Regions from separate parts of the Pseudoalteromonas sp. AS71 genome, predicted to be linked through region 1. Evidence: predicted binding sites of a transcription regulator. Region 1 holds the regulator's gene; each other region holds the start of a gene.
The links. The regulator MetJ, encoded in region 1, represses methionine synthesis genes. The targets are predictions, from matches to a motif close to TAGACGTCTAGACGTCTA.
Positions count from the first base shown of each region.

Region 2: metK (methionine adenosyltransferase) is a predicted target of MetJ. The motif match lies at 2,166-2,183, and genes of this name have one in related genera.
Region 3: WNY98_RS01260 (methylenetetrahydrofolate reductase) is a predicted target of MetJ. The motif match lies at 2,461-2,478, and genes of this name have one in related genera.

Region 1 is NZ_JBBMQZ010000003.1:71,477-76,652, reverse strand. It holds gene metL (bifunctional aspartate kinase/homoserine dehydrogenase II) at 1-704, opposite strand, end outside; gene metB (cystathionine gamma-synthase) at 881-2,128, opposite strand; gene metJ (met regulon transcriptional regulator MetJ) at 2,418-2,738, shown strand; gene WNY98_RS03295 (malic enzyme-like NAD(P)-binding protein) at 2,984-4,225, opposite strand; gene rpmE (50S ribosomal protein L31) at 4,751-4,966, opposite strand.
Region 2 is NZ_JBBMQZ010000012.1:45,359-50,534, reverse strand. It holds gene tkt (transketolase) at 1-1,981, opposite strand, end outside; gene metK (methionine adenosyltransferase) at 2,285-3,436, shown strand; gene WNY98_RS10665 (hypothetical protein) at 3,612-4,160, shown strand; gene WNY98_RS10660 (5-formyltetrahydrofolate cyclo-ligase) at 4,179-4,775, shown strand; gene rpiA (ribose-5-phosphate isomerase RpiA) at 4,829-5,176, shown strand, end outside.
Region 3 is NZ_JBBMQZ010000001.1:245,034-250,209, forward strand. It holds gene WNY98_RS01250 (DEAD/DEAH box helicase) at 1-91, shown strand, start outside; gene WNY98_RS01255 (sensor domain-containing diguanylate cyclase) at 150-1,130, shown strand; gene WNY98_RS01260 (methylenetetrahydrofolate reductase) at 1,461-2,417, opposite strand; gene WNY98_RS01265 (insulinase family protein) at 2,669-5,176, shown strand, end outside.

The DNA.
Region 1 (5,176 bases):
CCGTATTTAATCGCTTTTTGCACTTTACGTGGATCAGTACTAAACACTCCTTGCGTATCAGTCCAAATACATACCTGCTTAGCATTACAGTAATTTGCTAGTAGTGTTGCGCTGTAGTCACTACCATTTCGGCCAAGCGTTACAGTCTCACCATTGATATCTGCGGCAATAAACCCAGTAACAACATTTATTTTATTAGGAAAAATTAACTGCCCACATTTCTGCGCATTTTGCGCATGCATTAATTCACCATCATTCAAGGTAAAAAGAGTGCGGGCATCTTGAGCACATGCCTCAATATTTAGCTGCTGTAAATAAATGGCGAGTAAGCGTGCTGACCACAATTCGCCATGTGCAAGTAACGCAGCCTCTTTTAGCTGCTCAGCTTGAGCAAGTTCTGCAATATCACTAAGTTCGGTATTTAGTGTTTTAAGTGCACTTCGTTTTAAATCAGCTTCTAATAGCTGCTCTATTAAGTCTCTTTGGTGATTATTTAACTGTAGTAAAATATCAGCTACCGCTTGATTGTCTTGCTTTTGATAGCTTTGCCAAAGTAATACTAGCGTATCGGTTGTCTTACCCGCAGCCGATACCACCACACAGTCACCCGGTTGAGTATGTGTAATTATTATTTTTGCAACGCTTTGGTATCGCTCACTTGAGCTTAAACTCGAGCCACCAAATTTATGTATACAATTAACCATATTTATACCAATTCGCTTAATTAAGTAGTCTATTTTGAGTTTAGTTGTTCTCGGCAATTGCTCCTGCATTGCTCTACCTCCTGCATCCATGCAGTCGTATATCAGAAATTTTTAACGACGTTAGCGCCAGCTTTAATCCCTCAAATTGATTAGGTATTATTGCGGATTGGTATTGCTTACCAAAGCGCCGGACGGGCTGCACTTAATTTAACGTTACCACCAGAAGTGCCTGCACCTTTGCCTACACGGCCAACATTTTTATTTTGTCCTGGTTTTACAAGTTCAAACACTCGCTCAAAATCAGCAACTAAATCGTATATATCTTCAATACCTACCGAAATACGAATAAGCGTATCGCCCACACCCGCTTCTAAACGTGCTGTTGCGTCCATACCTGCGTGCGTCATAGTTGCAGGGTGACAAATTAAGCTCTCTACGCCACCTAGTGACTCAGCTAAACTAAAGGTTTTAAGGCTAGTTAAAAATGCCGCTGCGTCGTTTATATCGCCTTTAATATCAAAACTAACCATGCCACCAAAGCCAAGTTGCTGTGCTTTAGCAAGTTCATGTTGAGGATGTGACTCAAGACCTGGGTAGTAAACTTGGCTTACATATTCAGAGTTTTCAAGATACTTAGCTATTGCCAGTGCATTTTCTTGATGCTGTCTTAGGCGCACATTTAAAGTACGTAAACCACGAAGCGTTAAATAGCTATCAAAAGGCGCCCCCGTAATACCAATGTTATTAGCCCACCAAGCAAGCTCATCGCCTAACTCTTGTGTTGCGGCAATAACAGCGCCGCCTACTACATCTGAGTGTCCGTTAATGTATTTAGTGGTTGAATGCACCACAATATCTACACCAAACTTAATAGGGTTTTGTAAAGCAGGCGACAAAAACGTGTTATCTGCTGCAACCAAAGCCCCGCATTGCTTAGCCACATCAGTCACTGCTTTAATATCTGTTAAACGAAGTACTGGGTTACTTGGGGTTTCTATCCAAATAAGCTTAGGTTTAATTACTAAAATTTGTTGAAGGCTTTCTTCTTTTGTTAAATCTAATATTTCGAGCTTTAGTAGTCCGCGTTTTTGTAACGATGTAAATAAACGATAGCTGCCACCATAACAATCATGTGGAATTACTAACGTATCGTCACTATTAAGTAGCTGAGTAGCCAAATGCACGGCAGCCATGCCTGTAGCTGTAATTATGCCACGAGCGCCACCTTCAAGCTTAGCAAGCGTCTCAGCTAAAATATCACGATTAGGATTACCGCTACGACCATAATCATACTCACGCTTAGTATCAAAGTCGGCAAACGAATAAGTAGTCGATAAATAAATTGGCGGTACCACCGCACCATGATGTTTATCAGCATCAACGCCGTTACGTACAGCAATGGTTGCTTTGTTTTTTTCGCTCATATTCGTCACCTGATTAATTTGGATGTTTAGACGTCCAAAAGAGTAAGTTATCCGTTTTGATAAGTCAAAGTATTTTAAAGCTCTAGATGGCTATAAGTAGAAGGAGCCTCTGCGAATAACACATTTTAGCTCACAAAAGTGTGCCTATCTTTACACTCACAATAGGCTTATTAAGATAGATCGGTATCTATTATTTGACTATCTTTTTTAAATCGATAGAATTTCACGCATATTTACACGCTTTTTATACCGTGTGAGAAATTAATAATCTGAGGCAACGATACATCTTATGGCTAAATGGAATGGTGAGTATATTCACCCATACGCAGAACACGGTAAAAAATCAGAGCAAGTTAAAAAGATCACCGTTTCGATCCCGCTAAATGTATTAAAGGTATTAACTGACGAACGTACACGTCGTCAAATCAATAACCTTCGCCATGCTACAAATAGTGAATTGCTATGTGAGGCATTTTTGCATGCTTTTACTGGCCAACCTTTACCAAATGACGATGACTTACGTAAAGATAACGCCGAAAAAGTGCCAGAAGAAGTTAAAAAAATAATGCAAGAAATGGGTCTAGAAGTACCCGTTTTAAACGAAGAATAATACCAATTCCATTAAGTATGTGATCTAAATTTTACGTCGAAAAAATAATTCAGTTCTAGGCGTAAATTGAAGTAAATGGTTATTCCCTTTGCGAAATTTACAACAAAGAAATGGGTTGTTTTAGCAAGTAAAATAGATCAGCTATTTATTGGAATTGGTATAAATATTACAAAGACAAAAAAACCTCAGTAATTACTGAGGTTTTTTTATGTCTAAATTTTATTGCATAGCTCTACTGTATAGATTTACTGCATATAATTTTCTGGCAAATCAATTTGCGCAACACCTGACTCAACAGCAGCTAGGGCAACAGCTCTTGCTATACGCGGCAGTAAACGAGGGTCCATTGGTTTTGGAATAATATACTGTGCACCAAACTCTAATTTATCTACGCCTGCTGCTTTTAAAACTTCTGCAGGTACAGGCTCTTTAGCAATACTACGGATAGCCTCAACTGCAGCAATTTTCATTTCATCATTAATAGCGCTTGCACGCACATCAAGCGCACCACGGAAAATAAACGGGAAACATAAAACATTGTTAACCTGATTAGGATAATCAGAGCGCCCTGTTGCCATAATTAAATCGTTACGTGCGCCGTGCGCAAGTGCAGGATCAATCTCAGGATCTGGGTTTGAACATGCAAACACAACTGGTTTTTCAGCCATTAGCTTTAAATCTTCAGCCGCTAATAAGTTAGGGCCAGAAACACCTACAAACACATCAGCATCTGCAATTACATCTTGCAATGTACGCTTATCTGTATTGTTAGCAAAAAGCTGTTTATATTCATTTAAATCATCGCGGCGGGTATGAATAACACCTTTGCGGTCAAGCATGTAAATGTGTTCGCGCAGTGCTCCGCACTTAATTAACAGCTCCATACACGCAACAGCGGCAGCGCCAGCCCCTAAACATACAATAATTGCATCTTCAATTGACTTACCTTGTACTTCTAACGCATTTAACATGCCCGCAGCAGTTACAATCGCAGTTCCGTGTTGATCATCATGAAAAACAGGAATGCTACAACGCTCTATTAATGCTTTTTCAATTTCAAAACACTCTGGTGCTTTAATATCTTCAAGGTTAATACCACCGAATGTATCGGCAATATTGGCAACCGTATTAATAAAGTCTTCTGTCGTACGGTGCTTAACTTCAATATCAATTGAATCAAGGCCAGCGAAACGTTTAAACAATAACGCTTTACCTTCCATTACAGGTTTAGATGCTAAAGGGCCTAAATTACCAAGTCCGAGAATTGCAGTACCATTAGTGATAACCGCAACCATATTACCTTTACCGGTATATTTATATGCATTTGCAGGATCTGCAGCAATTTCACGTACAGGTTCGGCAACGCCTGGGCTATAAGCTAGGGCTAAGTCTTGAACTGTTTCAGCGGGCTTTGTTAGCTCAATGCTAATTTTACCAGGTACGGGGTGTGAGTGATAATGTAGTGCTTGTTCACGAAAGTCAGACATAACGCGATGGTATCCTGCAATTTAAGTTAAAGTGAGAGGTGGAGTCTTGGGGTACGATACCCTTATTATTTTTAAATTCCAAGCAATATCAGGTCTATCCTGTTATATGCTATATCCTTTAATTTTAAGAGGTTTTTCAGTAACTTTGCAGGATTATATAAACATTTAATAAATAAAAATTCACCTAAAAAGTAAGTTTTAAGGTGCTTTTATGCCTAGTGAAACATTAAAAAAATGTATGTATAAAGTATCACCATAAACTTAAATAACTGCCTACTACTCTACTTTAAAAACAGATAAGCCCACGTTAGCTACTTTTATCAACCTAGTTAAAAATTGTACTATTTAAAATATAGAGAATATCTATCGATTTGTCTGTAAAGGTTTATGCATACTCAGAATAAGAATAGGAAATAGTTATGCAAAGAGGGATATAGCTAAAGTCAGCGAAATAAGATAATAAACAACAAATTTTAGGCACAAAAAAAGCACCCTAAAGTGCTTTTTTTAACTAAACAGCAATAATTATTTCTTGCTGGCAAGTGCACCGAAGCGTTTGTTGAAGCGATCAACACGGCCGCCAGTGTCTAAAACTTTTTGCTTACCAGTGTAAAACGGGTGACACGCAGAACATACGTCTAAGTGAATGTCTTTACAAAGAGTTGAGCTAGTTTCGAATTGGTTTCCGCATGAACATGTTGCAGAAATTACTTCGTACTTAGGGTGAATACCTTCTTTCATAGGAACCTCTAGTTAAGGCCGCATCGCTCTCCAAACCCGAAGTCTGGCACCATACGTCGTTAAAACAAATTTGTTGGTGGCGGATTTTATCCAACAACGTTCCCCTACACAAGTATTTATTTATGTTTTAGCCAAAAAAGTGAACAATCTCTGCCTCAAGCACTATTGCTAGTAGGTTTTTTACGGTAATTTTAGTACATTACAGCATTA
Region 2 (5,176 bases), on a different contig from region 1:
CGTTTGCTTTGCTTACAATGTTTGCCACTGTAAAACCAAAGTGCTCAAACAGCTCGCCTGCAGGTGCTGACTCACCAAAGGTAGTCATACCTACTACTGCGCCGTTTAGGCCTACGTACTTGTACCAGTAGTCAGCAATACCTGCTTCTACTGCTACGCGGCGTGAAACAGATGCCGGTAATACGCTTTCTTTGTATGCTGCGCTTTGATCTTCAAAGGCATCAGTACATGGCATAGATACAACACGTACCTTTTTACCTTGGCTGCGTAGTTCGCTTGCTGAATCTTGTGCTAGTTGCACTTCAGAACCTGTTGCAATAAAGATAATCTCTGGGTTGCCGTCACAGCTAAGGATGTAACCACCCTTCTTAACATCTGCTAATTGCTTTGCGTCACGGGCTTGTTGCTCAAGACCTTGGCGAGTAAAGATTAACGATGTAGGACCGTCTTTACGCTCAATAGCTTGTTGCCATGCAATTGCCGACTCAACTTGGTCACATGGGCGCCAGTTGTATAAGTTAGGCGTTAAACGCATGCTTGCAATTTGCTCTACTGGTTGGTGAGTTGGACCATCTTCACCTAGGCCGATTGAATCGTGCGTGTATACAAAAATGCTTGGTTGCTTCATTAATGCAGCCATACGTACGGCATTTTTTGCATATTCAACAAACATTAAGAACGTAGCACCGTAAGGAATAAAACCTTTATGAAGGGCAATACCATTCATAATTGCCGACATACCAAACTCACGTACACCGTAGTAAATGTAGTTACCGCTTGCGTCGTCGTGCGTTAAACCTTTAGAGCCATCCCAAATTGTTAAGTTTGAGCCTGCTAAATCGGCTGAGCCACCCATGAATTCTGGTAATAACGGACCAAATGCGTTTAATGCATTTTGCGATGCTTTACGAGACGCTGGGTTTGCAGGGTTTGCTTGAAGTTGCTCAATGTACGCTTGAGATTTTTCAGCCCAATCGCCAGGAAGTTCATTGTTAATACGACGCTTGTATTCTGACGCTAGCTCTGGGTATGCTTTTGCGTATGCTGCAAATTTTTCGTCCCAGCTTGATTCAAGCTGTTGACCTTTTTCTTTGCTATCCCATTGTGCGTAAATATCGTCAGGAATTTCGAACGCATCGCCAGTCCAACCTAAGAATTCGCGAGACGCTTTAATTTCGTCATCACCTAGTGGTGCACCGTGACAATCGTGGCTACCAGATTTATTAGGTGAGCCGTAACCAATAATTGTCTTACAACAAATTAGTGATGGCTTATCGGTAATGCTTTTAGCTTCTGCGATTGCAGCACTTATAGCATCGCTATCGTGGCCATCAACACCACTAATTACATGCCAACCGTATGCTTTAAAGCGAGCTGGCGTATCATCGGTAAACCAACCTTCTACTTCACCATCTATTGAAATGCCGTTGTCATCCCAAAATGCAACAAGTTTACCCAGACCTAATGTGCCTGCAAGTGAACCCGCTTCATGAGAAATACCTTCCATAAGGCAGCCATCGCCCATAAATGCATAGGTAAAGTGATCAACAATATCGTGGCCTTCACGGTTAAACTGCGCAGCAAGTGCTTTTTCGGCAATTGCCATACCTACGGCATTTGTGATCCCTTGACCTAATGGACCCGTAGTAGTTTCGATTCCTGGTGCATAGCCGTATTCTGGATGACCTGGTGTTTTAGAATGCATTTGACGGAAGTTTTTAATTTCGTCTAGTGGTAAGTCGTAACCACTTAGGTGCAATAGAGAATAGATAAGCATTGAACCGTGGCCGTTTGAAAGAATAAATCTGTCACGGTCAGCCCACTCTGGATTCGTTGGGTTATGTTTTAGATAATCGCGCCATAATACTTCTGCGATATCAGCCATGCCCATAGGGGCTCCAGGGTGGCCAGATTTGGCCTTTTGTACTGCGTCCATTGACAAGACGCGAATAGCATTTGCAAGTTCTTTGCGAGATGGCATGAATTCTCCTACCTTATATGTGTATTTGCGCGGGTATTTATGTGTTTGTTTATGTAACCAAATAACTTGGATACTGTTATACATCCATTCTTACTTATTGTGGGGGCGGTGTGCAATTAAAAACCCCAGAAAAGGCAGCATTATGAATTTTTTTTGAGACTAGAACGACATTCGTAATTTTATTTAGACGTCTAGGCGTAAAAAAACTATGCAATGCGTTTTGTTTTCGATAAAATACGCCCCTTAATTTTTTAGCGCTAATACCGACATTTGTGAAGCGCAATATTTGTGAGCAGAAATACAATGGCAAAACATTTATTTACTTCTGAATCTGTTTCTGAAGGTCATCCGGATAAAATCGCCGATCAAATCTCTGATGCGGTACTTGATGCAATCCTAGAGCAAGACTCTCAGGCTCGCGTAGCGTGTGAAACTTACGTTAAAACCGGTATGGTTATGGTTGGTGGTGAAATCACTACTAGCGCATGGGTTGATATCGAAGAAATTACACGTAAAACAATTCGTGACATTGGCTACACAAATTCAGACATGGGCTTTGATGCCGATTCATGTGCAATTTTAAACACTATTGGTAAACAGTCTCCAGACATTAACCAAGGTGTTGACCGTACTAGCCCAGAAGAGCAAGGCGCGGGCGATCAAGGCTTAATGTTTGGTTACGCATGTAACGAAACAGAAGTACTAATGCCTGCTCCAATTACTTACTCACACCGTTTAGTACAGCGCCAAGCGCAAGTGCGTAAGAGCGGCGAGCTTAACTGGTTACGTCCAGATGCAAAATCTCAAGTTACTTTTGCATACGAAAACGGCAAACCAGTAGGTATTGATGCTGTTGTACTTTCTACTCAGCACAGCGAAGACATTTCACAAAAAGATTTAGTAGAAGCTGTGATGGAAACAATCATCAAGCCTGTACTTCCTGCAGAGCTTATTACAAGCGCAACTAAGTTTTTCATTAACCCAACAGGTCGTTTTGTAATTGGCGGACCAATGGGCGATTGTGGTTTAACTGGTCGTAAAATCATTGTAGATACATACGGTGGTATGGCTCGTCACGGTGGTGGTGCTTTCTCTGGTAAAGATCCATCAAAAGTTGACCGCTCAGCAGCATATGCAGCACGTTACGTTGCTAAAAACATTGTTGCTGCTGGTCTTGCTGACAAGTGTGAGCTACAAGTTTCTTACGCAATAGGTGTTGCAGAACCTACTTCTATCAGCGTTGAAACATTTGGTACAAGCAAGCTAGAAGAAAGCCGTTTAATCGAGCTTATTCGTGAACACTTTGACCTACGCCCTTACGGCTTAATTCAAATGCTTGATTTAGAGCGCCCTATCTACCTTCCTACAGCGGCTTACGGCCACTTTGGTCGTGACGAATTCCCTTGGGAACGTACAGATAAAGCAGACGCACTTCGCGCAGCTGCTGGCCTTTAAGCCAAAAGTTTTGTAATAAATTAAAAACGGCCCTTTTAAGGGTCGTTTTTGCATCTAAAACTTATTCGCTATATTGTTTGTAGAGCGTCTACAAAATAACTATAAAATCGACCTCGAATTCTTTTGTACTTTAGGTATATACTCATTTCATTATAAAAGCTTTAGGGATAGTTAAATGGCCGATAACTTTCGCGTTATATTTGCAGGACTTGCCGATAACGTTGACATAAAAACAGCGTGCGCAAACTTAGCTGCAAAATTAAAAACGTCAGATGAAAAAGTAGCTCTTTTTTTTAAAGGTAAGCCGCTGTTTGCGCCAAGCGATAAAGACAAAGCGTTAAAACAGACTAAGTTATTAGCAAGCCTAGGTATTAAAAGTAAGCTGCAAGCTGTTTCAAATGCGATTCAAAATAGCTCCCCCGCAGCTGCAAATAACAACCAACGTGATGAACGTATTTTTGATGCACTTGATTACATCACTAGCAGCTTAATACGCCTTGAAGAAAAGCTAGATGAGTTAGAGCAACGCCTTCCTGAAGCTCAATTAAATACACCAGACGAAAGTGTAGACGAATGGCAAAATGACGACCTAATGCTAGATGAGGATTTAGCGACTCCTAAAAAACGCAGTAACTTACTTTTATATTCATTGATTGCAACTGCCACCATTTTGCTAGTCGTACTGGCTGTTTTTTTAATTTTTCCCGATTTATTCTCTTTTTAAAAATGGCTAATTAGTTTAATGAGCAATAAACGCGCACAAATAAGAGCTGAAATTCGTAACACCCGTAACAACTTGTCAAATAATCAGCAAATAATTGCTGCGCAATCGCTAAAAATGAATTTTATTCAACACTTAAAAAGCGAAAACACAACGAATTCAAAGCATATTGCCATTTATTTAAGTAACGACGGAGAACTAGACACTTCATTGTTAATTAAAGAATTATGGAACTTACACCATGCTGTTTATCTACCTATAATACACCCATTCAATGGCGCTAATTTACTATTTCAGCGCTATGAGAAAAACTCACCCATGAGGGCAAATCGCTATGGTATCTTGGAGCCTAAGCTGAACTGCTCTCAAATATGCCCATTACCAGCGCTTGATTACCTCCTTATGCCATTAGTGGCATTTGATAAACAAGGTAATCGCCTAGGAATGGGAGGTGGGTTTTACGACCGGACATTGGCGCGTTTACACGAACAAAATTGGCAAAAACCACAACTAATTGGCCTTGCACATGAATGCCAAAAAGTTGATGCTCTACCAATCGAGTCATGGGACGTACCTCTTAAAACCATTATCACCCCAGATAAAACATACTGTTGGTAACATTTAATTTTGGTTACTAACCGCATATTTCTGACATACATGAGCACAAAGCAATGACACAAGACGAATTAAAAAAAGCAGCTGCTTGGGCAGCACTCGAGTTTGTAAAAGAAAACACCATTGTAGGTGTCGGTACAGGCTCTACTGTTAATCACTTTATTGATGCCCTTGGCTCAGTAAAGGACACTATTGTAGGCGCTGTATCAAGCTCAGAAGCCTCAACCGCGCGCCTACAAACGTTGGGTATTGAAGTATTTGAGCTTAATAACGTTGCTACTTTAGATGTATACGTTGACGGCGCAGACGAAATAAACGCTCAAAACGAAATGATTAAAGGCGGCGGCGCAGCGCTAACACGTGAAAAAATAGTAGCGGCAGTTGCAAAACAGTTTGTGTGTATT
Region 3 (5,176 bases), on a different contig from region 1:
AGACAATCGTAAAAACACCAATAAGTCGCGAAAAGATCGCGATAAAAAACGCATCACCGGTAAAAGAGAGCCAAGTAGGCGTCGTAAATAATAGCTTTTACTTTGCTTTTTTGCCTATACTGGAGCTACTAAGCAGCCGAGGTAAAGCAATGTTTGAAATTGATCAATGGGCATTTTCTGGTATTGATGGCCAAATATCTTTGCATAAATGGCAAAAAACAATTGATCTTATAACGGGGCTTTTTTCAGCCCCGTCTGGTTATATAGTTCAGGCAACAAGCAAAGGCTATCGCGTTGTTATTAGAAGTAACGAGGGTGGATCTAACTTTGAGACCAACCCTATACTCCCTCCTCAAACTCCTCTGTTTTGTCGCCACGTAGCTGAAACTAACAATACATTATATGTTAATGATGCAAGTAATAACGATACATGGAATACCCTGTCAGAAGTAGTTGAAGACGGTGTTGAATCCTACCTAGGTTTACCCATTCATTGGCCTGAAGGCGAAGTGTTTGGCACGTTATGTTTAAAAGACACTAAAATAACAAGCTATACCGATGAATACTTTGAACTCATAGAACAGCTACGCGATTTGATTGAAGACGACTTAGCCCTTGTTTATAGCTATGAGCAAATGCGTGAAATAGCCATGTTAGACTCATTAACTAATATTTATAATCGCCGAGCACTTAACTTACTAGCTCAGCAAAAGCTTAACTTAGCACTGCGTTTAGGCTTTGACGTGTGTTGTTTGTTTATTGATATAAACGACTTTAAAAAATTAAACGACACCTGCGGACATGAAGTGGGTGACAAAGCATTGATTATATTGGCAGATACGCTAAAAACGCATTTAAGAGATGCCGATATAGTAGGGCGTTTAGGTGGCGATGAGTTTGTTGCAGTAATGCAAGTAAGCGATAAAAGTAAAATTAACTATATTATGAATAAAATTTCGACCGAGTATTCAAAAGCCTTACTTAAAGTAAACGTGTGCGATTTATCACTCAGTATTGGTTATAGTTTTACTGATAAACAAAAGCAGCCCTTTGAAGCGCTATTAAATGATGCGGACCACGCAATGTATAAAAATAAACAAGCGTATAAGCTAGCTAAAAAAGCACAATAATAAAAGGAAGTTCGTCATGACTAATACCACAAAACTTAGTTGGTTTTTTCTGCGATAGGTTTTATTTTTTCATTAGCAATAATAAGCTGATTTGAAACGTTCCCTAACATTAGATTTATATCTAATGAGGGAATTATTTTTGGTGTTATGTGCTCCTCTATGGGGTTTGCTTTAAAAAAGCTTGAGAGTAATAACCAAAAATAGCTTTAATAAATAGCTTAAGCTGCAAATCTTTACTTGTATTTATTAATTCATTTTTCAAAGAACGGACATAAAAAAGCAAGCCACTAGGCTTGCCAAGAAGGGTGTGAATTAGTTTAGGCTCAAGCTCTAAGCAATTAGCTTTTCCGCAAGGTTCAATTCCATAATGGCTTTTAATAAACGGTATAAGTTTATAGATGCATCAATTTCTTCTTTACGGTTTGTTAAGCTTTCAATATTTAAGCCCAGCGGCACGTCTAAATGTGCACAGCTTTTAAGTATTAAGTCGAGGTTCTCGCGGCAAATACGAACTGATTCGCTTAATGTATTGTCTGCATCAAGCATGCGCCATTTTGTAGCCTCTGGCACTGAGATGCCCAACCATTGCATAAACTCTAAGGTTTTTTCGCCGCCGCACGGGGTAAACGTTAATATAATACGTTGAGGTGTAATACCCTGTGCTTTACATGTACGTGCGTAGCTAGTAATTAGCTCTATAGTCGCTTGTGCGTCGTAAACAGCTTGCGATATAAAAAACTGACAACCTTGTGCTGTTTTTTCTATTAATCGTTCGTGCTCATTTCGTTTACTTGAATGGCGCTCGGCAATTGTAACGCCACCTAAAAAGAAATCATCTGATTGCTCAGCCAATGCTTTATACGCATCTGGCAGGCTTAGCTTTATATCGCCTACCGATGACGGGCTACCTACTAAAACTACATTTTGTAAATCGTAGTCGTTTTTAGTTTCACTTAGCCAATCTTTAAATTCGCCTACGCCACGCTGCGCCACACTTTTATAAGTAATTACATCTTGTGCAGATAAATTACGCAGTAAATGGCTGTATTCACGCGGATCAACGGTTTGTTTAAACGCAAACGGGCGCGCTTGATTAGTTCGACTGCTTTCGTCTTGAATGTCGTAAATTATTACGCCGTCGTATTCAATTTCGTGTAAGCGACCTAATAGCTTTTCTGCAATAGTTTTTAATTGCGCTTTATCGGTGCCTATTTTAGGCGGGGTAGTACCAATAAGATAAACACCTTGGTTGGTGTCCTCTATTTTCTCTTTTAATGATAAAGCCATAATCCTCATTCCAGCCAAGTGCGTTTTGATAGATTTAATATAGCAGCCATTTAGACGTCTAGATAGATTTATTTAATGAAAGTTTTTCAACTAACATGACTTTTATTCATACACAATTGTTCCCATTATTTATAAATGACACAGTTGTTTACATAATAAATTCCCTTGGGGCTCTTATATTTATTGGCTTTGGGGCATAATTAAAGAGTTAAATCTAACAACAAATTTGCTCAATTTAAAAAGGGACAACAATGAAATTTAAATTATTAGCAACTAGCTTAGCGGTATCGCTGGCGTTAACGGGTTGCGCCATGCAACAAAACCAAAGCACGCAAACAACAGCACAACAAGAACAAGTAAATAAAGCTGATGATCGTGTTTTTTCGCAAGATTATTTAATTGAAGAGCTAGAAAACGGCTTACGTGTCATGGTTGTTAAAACCGATTACCCTGATGTAGTGTCGCTGCAAATTCCGGTATCGGTTGGATCGCGTAACGAAGTTGAAGAGGGCAAAACAGGTTTTGCTCACTTTTTTGAACACATGATGTTTAAAGGCTCACAAAAATACCCTGAAGACGTATATTCAGACATATTAAAAAATTCAGGTGTTGATAACCGCGCGTATACAACAAACGATTACACAAATTACCATTTAAACTTTTCAAAGCAGCATCTTGATAAAGTACTTGAGCTTGAAGCTGATATTTTTCAAAACTTAACCTACACCGAAGAGCAATTTAGAACCGAAGCACAAACGGTAAAAGGTGAGTACTTAAAAAACAACGCGAGCCCAATTCGTAAATTATTAAGTGCTGTACGCGAAGAAGCCTTTGATAAGCACACGTATAAACACACCACTATGGGCTTTTTTAAAGACATAGAAGCCATGCCTGATCAAATGGCGTACGGGAAAGAATTTTTTGCTAAGTTTTATAAGCCTGAATATGTGTCACTTGTCATCGTGGGCGATGTAGACCCACAAGCAACAATGGCAATGGTTAAAAAGCATTGGGGAAGCTGGAAAAAAGGTAACTATGTTGCTGACATTAAAGCAGAGCCTGTTCAACAAGCACCAAAATATTTGCACCAGCAAGATGAAGCGCTACCAGGGCATTGGTTACTTGTATCGTACAAAGGCGCTGCGTGGGAGCCTGCTAAAAAGGACAGAGCGGCACTTGATTTAATTTCACAGCTTTATTTTTCAAATAATTCAGATCTATATCAAGAGCTAGTGGTCGACAAACAAATTGCCAGCCAAATGTTTACCTATAACCCAGAGACCAAAGATCCGGGTTTATTACACGTATTTGTTAAAGTAGAAAACGCAGACGATTTAGCCACTGCACGCGATGCGATTAACCGCACTTATGCAAAAGCACGCACTGAGCTTGTTGATGAGCAAAAGTTGAGTGATTTAAAATCGAACCTTAAATACAGCTTTATTAATGGCTTAGATTCGTCGCAAGCGATTGCATCAACCCTTGCCAGCTACATGCATTTTGAGCGCGATCCTGAGGTTATAAACCAGCTTTATAAATCATCAGATAACATTACCAGCGCAGATATTAAAGCCGTTGCTAATAAATACTTTACTGATAACGCACGTACCACATTAACGATGTCGGCACTTGATAAAGCCCCAGGTTTTGAGCAAGAAGTTGATTTAAATGTGCTTACTGCAAAGCTTGAACAAGCACCTGCGGCACCTGCATTTAAAGTACTTGATAAAACCAATAGCTCGCCATTAATTGATGTTAACTTTTTATTCAATACTGGTGCGGCTGCCGACCCACAAGGTAAAAAAGGTGTTGCTGGGTTAACTGCGGCTATGCTTGCACAAGGTGGCTCGCAGGCGACAAGCTATAAAGATATTCAAAAAGCACTTTATCCGCTTGCGGGTAGCTTTGGCTACCAAATAGATAAAGAAATGCTGTCGTTTCAAGGGCGTATTCATAAAGATAATGCGGCGCAGTGGTATACACTTGTGAGCGAACAATTACTAAATCCAGGTTTTAGAGATGACGATTTTAAGCGCCTTAAAAAAGAAATGATCGACGGCATTAAGTCAGGCTTAAAAGCATCTAACGATGAAGAGCTAGGCAAAGAAGTGCTATACAGTGCGCTTTACAAAAATCATCCTTATGAAAGTTACAACTACGGTGATATTTCGGATTTAGAAGCGTTGACGCTGGATGATGTTAAAGCGTTTTATAACAGCGAGCTTACGCAATCAAAACTCACGGTTGGCTTAATTGGGGCTGTGCCTGTAAAACTTAAAGCTAAAATGATGAGCGATTTTGCAACGCTACCAAAAGGTGAGCAAAGCCGTTTAAGTATTCCTGATGCGCCAGTGCTTAAAGGTCATCATGCAACGATTGTAGAAAAATCGGCACAATCGACAGCGGTATCGTTTGGTTTTCCTATTGATACAATAAGAAGTAGCGAAGACTGGACAGCCCTGTGGCTTGTGCGTTCGTACTTTGGTGAGCACCGTAGTTCTAACAGCTTTTTATATGAGCGCATTCGTGAAACTCGCGGCATGAACTACGGCGATTACGCATACATTGAATATTTTCCACGTGGTATGTTTCAAACCAAGCCTGATGCAAACCTAGGGCGCTCTGAGCAAATTTTTCAAGTGTGGTTACGCCCACTTCGCTCTAATAACGATGCGCACTTTGCAACACGTACAGCCTTGTTTGAGCTAGATAAGCTAATTAAAAATGGTATGAGCGAAGATGACTTTGAAGCTACGCGT